3 regions of the Marinobacter arenosus genome follow, and region 2 is predicted to be linked to each of the others. Evidence: predicted binding sites of a transcription regulator. Region 2 holds the regulator's gene; each other region holds the start of a gene.

Region 1 (4,141 bases), 1.9 Mb from region 2:
ATCCGCCCAGATCGCGTACAGGCGTGAGGCCAAAGGGAAGACGACGGGCCAGAGCAAGGGTCTGAACAGGAAACCAAAGCCGGTGTGTGACCAGGCGCGCACGGTGGCCTCCAGACCGGTTACCCACTCGCCAGTCCAGGTCAGCAGGTGCAGCCGGCGTAACAGGTGCTCGTGGCTGGGCACGTCAGGGTTGGCACCGCCTTGCTCGTGAATGTCTGCAAAAATCAGGCTGCCGTCCTGCAACTTGCGCAGGGTGAGGATTTCCCGAGCGCACAGGGGGCAGCGGCTGTCGTAGAAAAGGGTGTCATACCGGAGTGTCATCCAGTCCTCCAAGGGCCAGTATCTGGTTTCGGACCTCCGCTTTCTGCTGCTCCAACCCGGTCTCGAGATTGCGCAGGGCCGCCGGGAGAATATCCGGCGCGTCACTGCGGAACTGCTCCAGCAACTGAATCTGCACGTGCAGGTCCTGGAAATGGCCGTAATGTTTCTGCCGTTCCCGGAGCACTTTCAAGGGGCGCTTCCAATCTCCCCGGTTGAGCTCCATAAGGTAACGGGTCCGCTTCAACAGTTTGCGCAATCGGTGGAAATCCTCGTCCGGCGAGGAAGAGGTCAGCAGTGCAGTCCGCCGATTGATCTCATCAATACGTTGGCGGGCGGTCTTTCGGATGTCTTTGCGGCTCAATGACGCGGCAAGTTTTTCCAGTTTTCCCGATTCTATCCGGTCCTGCCAGTCCGCCAGGCTCTTGCGGTAGCGCTTGCCCGTCAGTTTCTTCACCAGTTGTTGCTGTTCGCTCTCCACGGCCATCTCGAAATAGGTGTGAAGGGCCGTGCGCAGTTCGTCGTTGGCCGCGCACAGCGACGGCAGATGTTGCAGGAAAACGTGCAGGTCCCGGAGCCTGCTGGTGGCATTGGCATACCGTTTCAGCTCTTTGGTCGATTTTGCCAGCAGGGTGTTCCCGGTAACCTCCTGAATCGATTCCGCTAGGGCGCGGCTGCGGCGAATGGCAATGCGGTACTGGTGCAGGAATTCGTCATCCAGGCCGACGATCACCCCGGGTGTCAGTTGGTGCATGAGCCCCAGTTGATGTTGCAACGCTGCAGGAATATCCCGGCCTGGCCGGGCGCCGTCGGTTCTTGCCCGTTTTTTCAGTTTGCGGGCGACATGGCGGTAGCTGAATTCGTTTGGTGTCAACAGGGCCTCCAGCTTGCCCTTGCCTTTGGCCAGCTCACCCCACTGCTGCGAAGGAATGCGAAGATGCACGAAGCTGGCCGTGGGTAACTGCTCCGGCGGGTGCTTGAGCAGCCACTGGGCAAGCTCCAGCAGCGCCGGGTTGTGCCCGATGATTGCGACCGGGCCCGGCTCCTGCCGCTCCTGCAACCACTTCGCCAGGCGCCGGAAATCGAAGGTGTAGAGGTCAGGGCAGACGTGCACCCGGTCCGGCGGGAAGGACGCGGGCAAGACACCTTCGAGGGTCGCCCGTGCCCGGACGGCTGAACTGGCGTACACCTGGCCGGCAAAACCGCCGTGATGGGCCAGGGCCCGGCCCAGCGGCGCCAGTTGGCTCTGGCCCCGGGCATTCAGGGGGCGCGCCTGGTCCCGCAGGCTGTCGTCGGCCCAGCTGGATTTTGCGTGTCGGATCAGGAAAAGGTCCTTCATGCTGCATCCGTTGTCTTAAGACTTTGGTCGATATCGCGTTCAAGATCCGGTCCGAACGGTCGATACCCTAATTATCTGAAAATGCGCGAACAGTACCAGTCTAGCGTCAGCTCGGGCGACCCTCACGGATTTGTGCCCGGGCGTGTTTTAACAAACTGGAACAGTGCCCCACGCATGTCTGTGGATAATTTACAACTCCCAACCCGTTCCCAAGGATCGTTTTGATGAATCTCCTGAACAACCTGCGCGTACGCACCCGACTGTTGCTGGCCGTATTGGTGCCGGTTCTGATTACTGCTGCGACCATCGCCTGGATTACCGTCAGCCAGATCCAGGCCAGCGGCGAGGCTGAGCTCAAGCGTCTTGAAGCCAGCCTGCTGGAGTCCCGGAAGGCCGGACTCAAGAACCTGATCGATGCCGCCCGGGCGGTTGTCCTGGACGCGAAGAACGACCCTGAACTCTCGGAGGAGGAGGCCAAGGCCGAGGCGGCGTCGCGCCTCCGGACCATCCGGTTCGACAAGACCAACTATGTCTTTGCCTATACCCGCGACGTCTACAACCTGGCCTATGCTCCGGATCCTTCCAAGGAAGGCCCCTCGAGCAACCCGACCCTCAGGAAGCTGGTGGGCTCCCTGTTCGATGCGGCTGAAACAGACGGTTACTACGAGTACGAGTGGATGAACCCGGCGTCCGGTAACGAGGAACCGAAGGTGTCCTACTCCACCATCATCCCGGGTTGGGACTGGATGATTGGTGCCGGGGTTTACGTGACCAACATCGAGCGTGAAGTTGCGGCTGCCCGTGCCGACATTGAGGACAACATCGCCTCCACCCTCGGGTTTGTTCTGGCGGTGACGGTGGTCGTCGTCGTCATTTCCCTGCTGGTAGGCCTGTTCGTCGGGCGCACCGTGACCAAGCCGCTCAAGCTCGTGAGCGACATGATGCAGGAGATTGCGGATGGCGAGGGTGATCTTCGCCACCGTCTGCCGGAGGACGGCACGGACGAATTGTCGGAGTTGGGACGCCGGTTCAACGCGTTTGTGATCAAGATCCAGAACACCATTCGTGAGGTGGGGGCAACCACCGACCAGGTCGCGTCGGCGGCCGAGGAACTGAGCCGGGTGGCCAATGAAACCCGCGCGTCGGTGCAGGAACAGGGTTCGGAGACCGACCAGATTGCCTCCGCCATCAATGAAATGGCGGCGACGATCCAGCAGATTTCCGGCAATGCCAACGAGGTCGAAAGTGCGGCTTCCGACGCCGATCGTATGGCCCGGGACGGTGGCGAAACCATTACCAATGCCCAGGGCGCGGTGAACAAGCTGTCCGAGGAGATTCAGGAAAGCGCCCGGACGATCAATGCGCTGGCGGAGAAGTCGGATGACATCCAGCAGGTTCTGGATGTGATTCACGCGGTCACCGAACAGACCAACCTGCTGGCGCTGAATGCTGCCATTGAAGCAGCCCGCGCCGGCGAGCATGGCCGTGGTTTCTCGGTGGTGGCCGATGAAGTCCGTCAGCTGGCCAAGCGCAGTGCCGAGTCTGCCGACCAGATTCGGGAAATGATCGATGGCTTTGTGTCTGAATCCCGTTCGGCGGTTGAGCGCATGAACCGGTCCCGTGACCGGTCCTCGGAGACCGTTGAGCGCATCAATCACGCCACCGGTGCCCTGGGGACCATCGAAAAATCCGTGGGCCAGATTCACGATCAGGTGACCCAGATTGCCACGGCGGCTGAGCAGCAGAGCCAAGTGGCCGAGGAAATCAACCAGAACGTGGTGCGCATTGTCGACGCCGCCCAGCGGAGCGATACCGGCGTCACCCAGACCAACGAAGCCAGCCAGGAGTTGGCGCGGTTGGGCGAGAGTCTGCGAGGATTGGTGAGTCAGTTCAAGGTCTGAGTCAGTCCGACGTTTTCCCGTTAGTCGCCGTCGACCGGGCAGTTTTGCGAGGCCGTTGTCCTCGATCCATTGCGCAGGGTCGGGTCAGGACTTCCCCGAGGCTCTGGCAGGCTTCATCACGTTGGTCCTTCCCACGACGCAGAGCAAGTCTTGGCGCTGGCACTGTTCCCAAGCTAGTATTGATCGGATTCAACAAAAATTTATTACATAATAATAGGATAAAGGGTGCCAACAATGATGACTCACCTTTTCAGAATGGTCGCTTTTGCGCTGACCGTTTCAGTCAGTTCCCTCAGCCTGGCTGAGGACACGTTCACACTGCGCCTGGCGCAGACCTGGGGGCCCAATTCGCCGATCCTCGGTGAGACCGTTGAGCACATGGCGGAAATGGCGGAGACCATGTCCAGTGGTCGCCTGAAGATCCGGATTGATGCCTCCAACAAACACAAGGCACCGTTTGGCATCTTTGACCTTGTCCGCAACGGCCAGTACGACATGGGTCACACCGCGTCCTACTACTACAAGGGCACCATCCCGAACGCCATGTACTTCACCACGGTGCCCTTCGGTATGATCGCGCCGG
Region 2 (4,141 bases):
CGGCGTCGAAATCGTGACGGCGCTGGACTACGACGAGAATATGGCGCGCCAGCGACTGGGCGACAAAGCCGAGTCTGCCACCAACGGTTCGCGCCTGGCTGAAATGCAGGCGGATCAGCACCGCCGGCTGGAGGACGAATTGAACCGGTCCCGTGATCGCATCCGTGAGGTCCGGGAAAAGCGGGCGAAAATGGGCGCCTCCTATTCCGATGGTTCGTTTGCCGCGTTGAACGAGGCAGCGTCTTCTGGGTTCGAGGAACCGGCGACCTCGCCGTCGGCCAGTGCTCGTGGGTATTCCGATGAGCTGGCCCAGATGCGGGCAGAAATCAGCTCGCTCAGGGATATGATGAGTGGTCGCGCCGCCGAGCCGGCAAAGCCGGTGAGCAATGCGGTGCAGCAGCGACTGGCCGAGCGGCTCCAGGAGTTCGGTCTGAGCGCCGACCTGTCAGGCTCGTTGTCCCGGCGCCATAAGGGTGGTCGTCTGGAAGACGGCTGGAAGCAATCCCTGAAAATGCTGGCAACCGGTGTCCGTACCTCACGCCAGGAATGGCTGGACGAAGGCGGAGTCTATGCACTGGTCGGTCCGACCGGTTCCGGCAAGACCACCACCATTGGCAAACTGGCGGCGCGCTATGTTCTGCGCCATGGGGCAGACTCGCTGGCGCTGGTCACGACGGACCGCTACCGGGTGGCCGCCCACGAGCAGCTGTTCGTATTCGGTCGGATTCTGAACGTGCCGGTTCGTGTCGTCGATGAAAGCCACTCGTTGGACGATATTCTGGACGAGTTGTCCGACCGGCACCTGGTGCTGATTGATACCGCGGGCCTGACCAGTTCTGACAAGGGTTACCAGGAACAGCTGGCGGAGTTGGCGCGCAGCCACCACAATATCCGTACCCATCTGGTGGTGTCTGCCACCAGCCAGCCGCGTATCATGAAATCCGTGTGGCATTGCTATAAGATGGCAAATCTTGCGGGCTGCGTGATGACAAAGATTGACGAAGCCCTGACACTGGGGGAATCTCTGGGATTCGTGATGGAAACCGGATTGCCGGTGGCCTATTACACGGACGGGCAGAAAATCCCCGAGGACCTGCACCACGCGGAGTCCATTCCCCTGGTGCGATTGGCCGTGGAACGGCTGAAGCGCCTCCAGCAACAGCAGGCCGTTGCCGAGGGGGCCTGAGCGGGGAAGGACCTTTACCGGATGACGGAGAATCCGGCGCGCAGAATTGGCGCCGTTCAGAGACACGACAAGCCTTCGGTATAACTGGCGAGAGACAAGAAACAACATGAGCAAAGCACATCCGGTACAGGTGATTGCGGTTTCCGGCGGCAAAGGTGGGGTCGGCAAGAGTAACGTGTCGGTCAACCTCGGTATTGCCCTGGCGCAGAAAGGTCGCCGCGTGGTCATTCTGGATGCCGATCTTGGTCTGGCCAACATCGATGTTCTGCTCGGAATAACGGCTAACCGGAACATTGCCGATGTGCTCGCCGGAGAGTGTGATCTCAAGGACATCCTGGTCAACGGTCCCGGTGGCATCAAGATTGTTCCGGCCTCGTCCGGCACCCAGCGGATGACCCACCTCAGCCCGATGGAGCATGCCGGCCTGATTAACGCGTTCAGTGAGCTGGGTGACCAGATTGATGTGCTGATCGTCGATACGGCAGCGGGTATTTCCGAATCCGTCGTCAGCTTCCTCCGGGCTTCCCAGGAACTGCTTTTTGTGGTCTGCGACGAGCCCACCTCCATCACCGATGCCTACGCCCTGATCAAGCTCATGAACCGGGAATACGGCACGAACCGTTTCCGTATCCTCGCGAATCAGGTGCGAAATGAGCAGGAAGGCCGACACCTGTTTGAGAAGCTCAGTCGGGTGACCGAACGTTTTCTTGATGTCGCACTACAATATGTGGGTATGGTGCCCTACGACGAAGCCGTCAAAAAAGCGGTACAGCGGCAGCGAGCGGTGTTGGACGCCTACCCGCGCGCCAAGGCATCCCTCGCGATCAAGGCTCTGGCCGACAAGGTCGACAACTGGCCGTTGCCGTCCTCGCCAAGAGGTCACCTGGAGTTCTTTGTGGAACGGCTCGTCGAAGTCTGAATCTGATCCAGTCAAAACAACACCGGATACATGACATTGGCGAAACATCTGGGAATCTATCAGCAGTCGGATGCGAAAAGTCCTTCTCGACTCATTGAAGAGCATGCGCCGCTGGTCAAGAAAATAGCCCTTCATCTCATGGCCAGGTTGCCCGCCTCGGTGCAACTGGATGATTTGATGCAGGCGGGCATGATCGGACTGCTCGAATCTGCCCAACGCTACAGCTCCACCAAGGGCGCTACCTTCGAAACCTACGCCGGCATTCGGATTCGGGGTGCCATGGTGGACGAGATCCGCAAAGGTGACTGGGTGCCCCGCTCGGTCCACCGAAATGCCCGCCGGATATCCCAGGCCATCAAGGCCGTCGAAGACCGACTCGGTCGCGAAGCCCAGGACCAGGAAGTTGCGGAGGAACTGGGTATGGAGTTATCCGAGTACCACGCCTCGCTTTCCGATGCCAACAGTGGACGACTTTTTAGCCTCGATGAGCTCAATGAATCCGGTGAGCTGCCGATAGAGGAAGCAGAGACCAGTGATAATCCGCTGGACGGTCTGGCATCCGATGCGTTCCGGCGCAACCTGGCCGTGGCCATTGAAGAGCTGCCGGAGCGCGAAAAGTTGGTCCTGAGCCTGTACTACCAGGAAGAGCTGAACCTCAAGGAAATCGGCGCCGTTCTGGGTGTCAGTGAGAGCCGTGTCAGCCAGATTCACAGTCAGGCCGCGCTGCGACTGCGAGGACGTCTCGCAGACTGGCGCCGGGATGCAGATGACTGAACGTGTGCACTCTGTGTCTGGCTCATAGAGCTGTGTAGTTTTTGGTAACCGGCGCTTTACACGAACACCAAAGATCAGACAATAAGTGCTTAAAACAGCGGCCTGCTAGATTTCGAACTCAAAGGTCAAACGAAATCCGGGTGTTACAAACTGGAGGTCCCATTGGACAAGAACATGAAAATCCTGATTGTGGATGACTTTTCCACAATGCGACGGATCATCAAGAACCTGCTGCGTGATTTGGGTTTCAGCAACACCGATGAGGCGGACGATGGCAACACAGCCCTGCCGATGCTGAAAAGCGGAAAGTACGATTTTCTGGTGACGGACTGGAACATGCCGGGAATGACGGGGCTGGATCTGCTGAAGTCCGTGCGCGCCGATGAGAACCTGAAGACGTTGCCCGTGCTGATGGTAACGGCCGAGGCCAAGCGGGATCAGATTGTGGCTGCCGCACAGGCCGGGGTGAATGGCTACGTCGTCAAGCCGTTCACCGCAGCCGTCCTCAAAGAAAAGATTGAGAAAATCTTCGAACGCATTCAGTAAGCAGAGGTCGGATGGCTCTCATGAGCGACAGCAACAAGAACCATCGTAGCCTTGATCCGGAGGCGACGGAGAAGCTCAAGCGTCAGAGCGCCGAGTTGGCCGCAAGCCTGGAGGCCGGAGATTACGCTCAGGCCATGACCGTGATCAATGAACTCAGTGAGGTTAGGGACCAGAGTCTCTACCGCGAGGTTGGCCGGCTGACCCGAAGTCTTCATGAAGCGATCCGCAACTTTCAGGTGGATCCGCGCAGCGCCGAACAACAGGAAGCGCTGTCAAAAATGACCGATGCCTCGGACCGGCTCGAGTATGTGGTACGGATGACCAGCCAGGCGGCCAACCGCACCATGGATCTGGTGGAGGAGACCATGCCTTTGGCCCACTCCGTCCGCGATGAAGCCTCAGCGCTTCGGGATGAATGGCAGCGATTGCGTCGCCGGGAAATGCAGCCAGCCGAGTTTCGAGAGCTTTATGGTCGGATCGACCAGTTCTTTGTCAGCCTGACAACGGACGCGGATTCGATATACCGGAATCTTTCGGAAATTCTGCTGGCCCAGGATTTCCAGGACCTGACCGGGCAAGTGATCCAGAAGGTCACCACCCTGGTGAAAGAAGTAGAAGAACAGATGCTCAGCCTCGTGGTTATGGCGAGCCATGTGGACCAGATAACCGGCACCGTACACCAGATTGACGAAATCCAGGTTTCGGCAGAAGAGGGT
Region 3 (4,141 bases), 770 kb from region 2:
AGGGCAGGGATCACAGATCGGGACGGTTTTACGGAATTTGGCATTGTTACGGTGCTCTCGTGGTTAGCTGCAGAGATGTTTCCTGCAATAATTCAAGGTATCTGCTTTCTGGAGCACGATCTTAGCAGAATGCAGCGTTATTTCGGCGATTGCATGGGCGCGGTCAATGGCAAATAGACTACGCTCAGTGGGTGTCGGTTATAACAACAATCCATACCGGGCCGAGTTGTACGGTTTTCACTATGGAAAAGGAGAATCGAGTGAGAATCCGTCAGGGATTTGAAGAGAAATCGCGGCTTGGTCGGCTACTGATCAACCGTGGGTATTTGTCCGAAGCCCAGCTTGAGGATGGGCTACGTTTGCAGCGGGAAACCGGTCAAAGACTGGGGGAAGTGTTCATCCAGTCTGGCTGGATCACCGAGCGGGAGCTGCATCGGGTTCTCAAGCACCAGTCACGCTACCGCAATGCAGCGGCCCTGGTGACCGTGGTCACCCTGCCACTTCAGCCTTTGGTCAGTTTCGCGGCAAGCGGTAATGCCAGCGCCGCACAGAGCGCTGACGAGGCCGGAGAGCTATACGAACGCGGTACCCTGATGCCCATGCCAGACTCGGAGCTGGACCTTGTCATGGGTCAGGGGGATCCGACGTTGCTGGATCGGATCAAAACAGTTTCCAGGATGGCGGATGCCGCGTCAGAGGAGGGCGGTGGCATTTCTGTCGATGTTATTGAGGGATTGAAGCTCACTGCCAACACCTTTGTTCCCGTGCTGAACTTTCTGGATTCTGACCTGACCATCTCGGGCGTCCATTACCGGGACGGAGAGCAGCGCTATGTCGTCCGGGCGGATGGGGCACTGACAATGGCCTTTCCGGAGCGAATCGAAGAGATACGGATGGATAATATCCGGGTCAGTGGCAGCCGGGGGCCATCGATGGGTAACGTCAGCATCCACGACATCCGCTTTCACGCCGATTCGCAGATGACGATCTACACCCGATAAAAAAACGCCCGGAGATCCGGGCGTTTTTTTCATGGCGCCTATCAGGCGCTGGCAAGGATGGTTCGGCTTGACACCGTTGTATGCTCGCCTTTCTGGCCGTAAAGCTTCTGCTGGCCGGTCGCGCCCCGGAAGATATCGGTCAGGCGTGAAAGGCGTTTCTGCAAGTGGGCCACGACCCGCCCATTGTGCTGATTCAGGGACTGGCACTCGCGCATTTGAGTATCTGCCTGCTTCCAGAGGTCGTACAGCTCCGTGAGTCCGGCGCTGCGTATGAATCCGGAGGGTTCTCCACTGTCTGGCTTGTAGCCCATGGCGACCAGGCAATGAATTTTCTGCCGGGCACGTCCCCGAACCTGTTCCAGAAGCTGGTTTTTCTCTGATGTCAGGCCCTGCAATGCCCGCACATCTGAGGCAGAGAGACAGTCTTTCTCTTTCTTTAAAAGTTCTGCCAATACCCGCAGTTGATCAACATCCTGCGACAGCAGGTCTTTCAGATCATCGATTGTGGCCATGATTCATTCACCCGAAAATGCTTTCATCCATCTCAAGCATTTTCTGGGCCAGCTTCTCAGCATCGATCTTATAGGTTCCGTTTTCCAGCGCTGAACGGATTTCTGCAATCCGGTCATCATCCATCTCGGGATAATCACCCAGCTTCTGCTCAAGCTGCTTCAGGTCTTTGGCCTGGCTGCTGAGACTGACATTGTCGCCACGAGCCCCCTGGGCCTGAGCTTTTGCCGGATCACTGGGGGCCGGCTGTGTGTTCTGGCTGCCGGTGGACTTGTCGGCCGTGGTCCTCTGGGTGTTGACCTGGCCTGGGCCAATTCCATTAAAGTCAACTGACATATCGTTACCTGCTTACCTTGTGGTGTCACGCTGGAGCATGACGTACTCGAGTGTGTATCTATGTAACGGCCTCGCCGAACAGATCTTTAACGAAATTTTTCAGAATTTTATTACGTCTCGTTCATTTTGCGTGCGGCGGTCGGAAGCCGGGTGGCAGCCGTTTGCCGCCTGGCAGATCTTTGCCGTTTCAGGCCATTACATCGGAATTTCGACCCGCCCGGGGGCAACAACATTGGCCCGGATGGTGCGTGCGGTTCTCAGGTTCTCCACCATCACCTGTTCGCCGATGGAGGCGTTGGCGAGGGCTTTGCCCCGGGACGTCACCGAGAACCCACCACTTCTGGCGGTAATCATAACATGGTCGCCGCGCTCGACGGCATCCGGGGCGTCAAGCAAATCGGGCGTCAGTACCGATCCGCTGTTGACGGGACGGCGCACTTCCATGCCGGTTACGTCATCGGCATTACGCATCACGCCGCGACGACTGGCATTAACCACCACCTGCTGTGTCGTGACCATGTCGGCTGTCAATCGTTCGCCTCGCGCGAGGGGGCGGGCTGCGATCAAGGCCGGCCCGTGGATGGAGACGGAGGCGGTGACAAACATCCGCCAGGGTTTGTTGCCATCACAGGCGACCTGAAGGGAGGGGTGCGTACTCTTCCAGGGGTCGCCAGTGAACTTGACGCTGAGGGGCGTATCGCAACGAGCCAACGACAGCCGGTCGTCCACTGTTCCGGCTTCGAAGGTGACCTCATAGCCTTCCTCTGCCTGCTGCTCGGAGAATTCCTCAAGGAAACGGCTCGCGGCCTGTTCGATGTCGTTTGCGGTGGTCTTGGCGTTGGCCCCGCACATGCCGGCCAGGAGCAGGAGGAGGGCGAAAATGGTGATGCGCATATGTGTCACTTTGTCCTATGCTGTCATGAACCGTCCATAACGCCCGGCCTTGACTAAGGATTCGGGGCGGGCAGCCGTTAAACAGACTGATGACGGAAGTAACGACAGAAATTTGTCGTCTTCTTCGTGTAAAAGTAGATCAGCAAAATACATGCCGGTAGTCGTCCGGTGAGACGGGAGAAAGAGGATGGCAGGGGTACTGGATAGTGTGAACCAGCGCACGCAGCTGGTGGGGCAGAACCGCCTTGAGCTGCTGCTGTTCCGTCTGCGGGGGCGGCAGGTCTACGGTATCAACGTGTTCAAAGTGAAGGAAGTGCTTCAGTGCCCGAAGCTGTCTTCCATTCCCAACAGTCGCACGGTTGTTCGGGGCGTTGCCCACATCCGGGGTGAAACCATTCCGATCATCGATTTGAGTATGGCGATTGGTCTTCCGGGGATCCCCCAGGAAAGCCTGCCAACGAGTTTCGTCATCATTACCGAGTACAACCGCAAAACTCAGGGCTTTTTGGTCACCGGGGTTGACCGGATCATGAACATGAACTGGGAAGACATCCTTCCGCCGCCCAAGGGTGCGGGTAAGGACGTTTACCTGACGGCAGTGACCAAAATTGAAGATAAACTTGTAGAAATCATTGATGTAGAGAAGATTCTTGCAGAAGTTTCTCCGCTGAGGGAAGATGTCACAGAGACTGTGCTCAGCAAGAGCTCGGAGCGCGCCCCCGGCCTTCTCCCGATCCTTGTGGTGGATGATTCGGCCGTTGCGCGCCGCCAGATCGAACGCTGTCTGACGGCAATCGGGATGACCGTTGTCACTCGAAACGATGGCAAGCAGGCCCTTGAGTATCTCAAGAAGGTTACGGAAGATGGCTCAAGCGGACGGGATCACCTGGCGCTGGTGATTTCAGATGTTGAAATGCCGGAAATGGACGGGTACACGCTGGTGTCCCGATGCAAGAGCGATCCCGCACTCCGGGATCTGTTCATTATGCTTCATACATCGTTGAGCGGTGTGTTCAACAGGGCGATGGTTGAGAAGGTTGGTGCAGACGACTTCCTGGCCAAGTTCAGTCCGGATGAGTTGGCTGAACGGGTCATGGAGGTCATCGATCAGGCCTGATGTCACCGCAGAGCGAATCACGCAGAACAGAGATCCAATGAAAGCGGAAATAACGCCACAGGAATACGAAGCCTTCAAGACATTCCTGCAGGATGCCTGTGGTATTTTGCTGGGTGAGAATAAACAGTACCTGGTGAAGAGCCGCCTTCGCCGAATTCTGGAAGAGAACGAGCTCGATTCCCTGGGTAAACTCCTAGAGCGTTTGAGGCGCCCGGGCAGGGCGAACCTTCGTGAGACTGTCATCGACGCGATGACAACCAACGAGACTCTGTGGTTCCGGGAT

Evidence for each region. The regulator FliA, encoded in region 2, starts transcription of late flagellar genes. The targets are predictions, from matches to a motif close to CTAAAGTTTNNNNNNNNNNNGCCGNTAA.
Region 1: the regulator FliA is predicted to act here: its motif matches at 1,696-1,723, upstream of KXD86_RS13095 (methyl-accepting chemotaxis protein).
Region 3: the regulator FliA is predicted to act here: its motif matches at 1,910-1,937, upstream of flgM (flagellar biosynthesis anti-sigma factor FlgM).

Annotation. Positions count from the first base shown of each region.
Region 1 covers NZ_JAHVAO010000001.1:2,862,477-2,866,617, forward strand. Annotated here, with positions in the region: gene KXD86_RS13085 (thiol-disulfide oxidoreductase DCC family protein) at 1-321, opposite strand, end outside; gene KXD86_RS13090 (CHAD domain-containing protein) at 305-1,657, opposite strand; gene KXD86_RS13095 (methyl-accepting chemotaxis protein) at 1,882-3,558, shown strand; gene KXD86_RS13100 (TRAP transporter substrate-binding protein) at 3,814-4,141, shown strand, end outside.
Region 2 covers NZ_JAHVAO010000001.1:985,520-989,660, reverse strand. Annotated here, with positions in the region: gene flhF (flagellar biosynthesis GTPase FlhF) at 1-1,186, shown strand, start outside; gene KXD86_RS04500 (MinD/ParA family ATP-binding protein) at 1,293-2,105, shown strand; gene KXD86_RS04495 (RNA polymerase sigma factor FliA) at 2,136-2,879, shown strand; gene cheY (chemotaxis response regulator CheY) at 3,042-3,425, shown strand; gene KXD86_RS04485 (protein phosphatase CheZ) at 3,446-4,141, shown strand, end outside.
Region 3 covers NZ_JAHVAO010000001.1:218,756-222,896, forward strand. Annotated here, with positions in the region: gene KXD86_RS00995 (peptidylprolyl isomerase) at 1-44, opposite strand, end outside; gene KXD86_RS01000 (cyclic di-GMP-binding domain-containing protein, MshE-related) at 261-1,001, shown strand; gene KXD86_RS01005 (flagellar protein FlgN) at 1,043-1,513, opposite strand; gene flgM (flagellar biosynthesis anti-sigma factor FlgM) at 1,521-1,847, opposite strand; gene flgA (flagellar basal body P-ring formation chaperone FlgA) at 2,043-2,741, opposite strand; gene KXD86_RS01020 (chemotaxis protein CheV) at 2,929-3,858, shown strand; gene KXD86_RS01025 (CheR family methyltransferase) at 3,896-4,141, shown strand, end outside.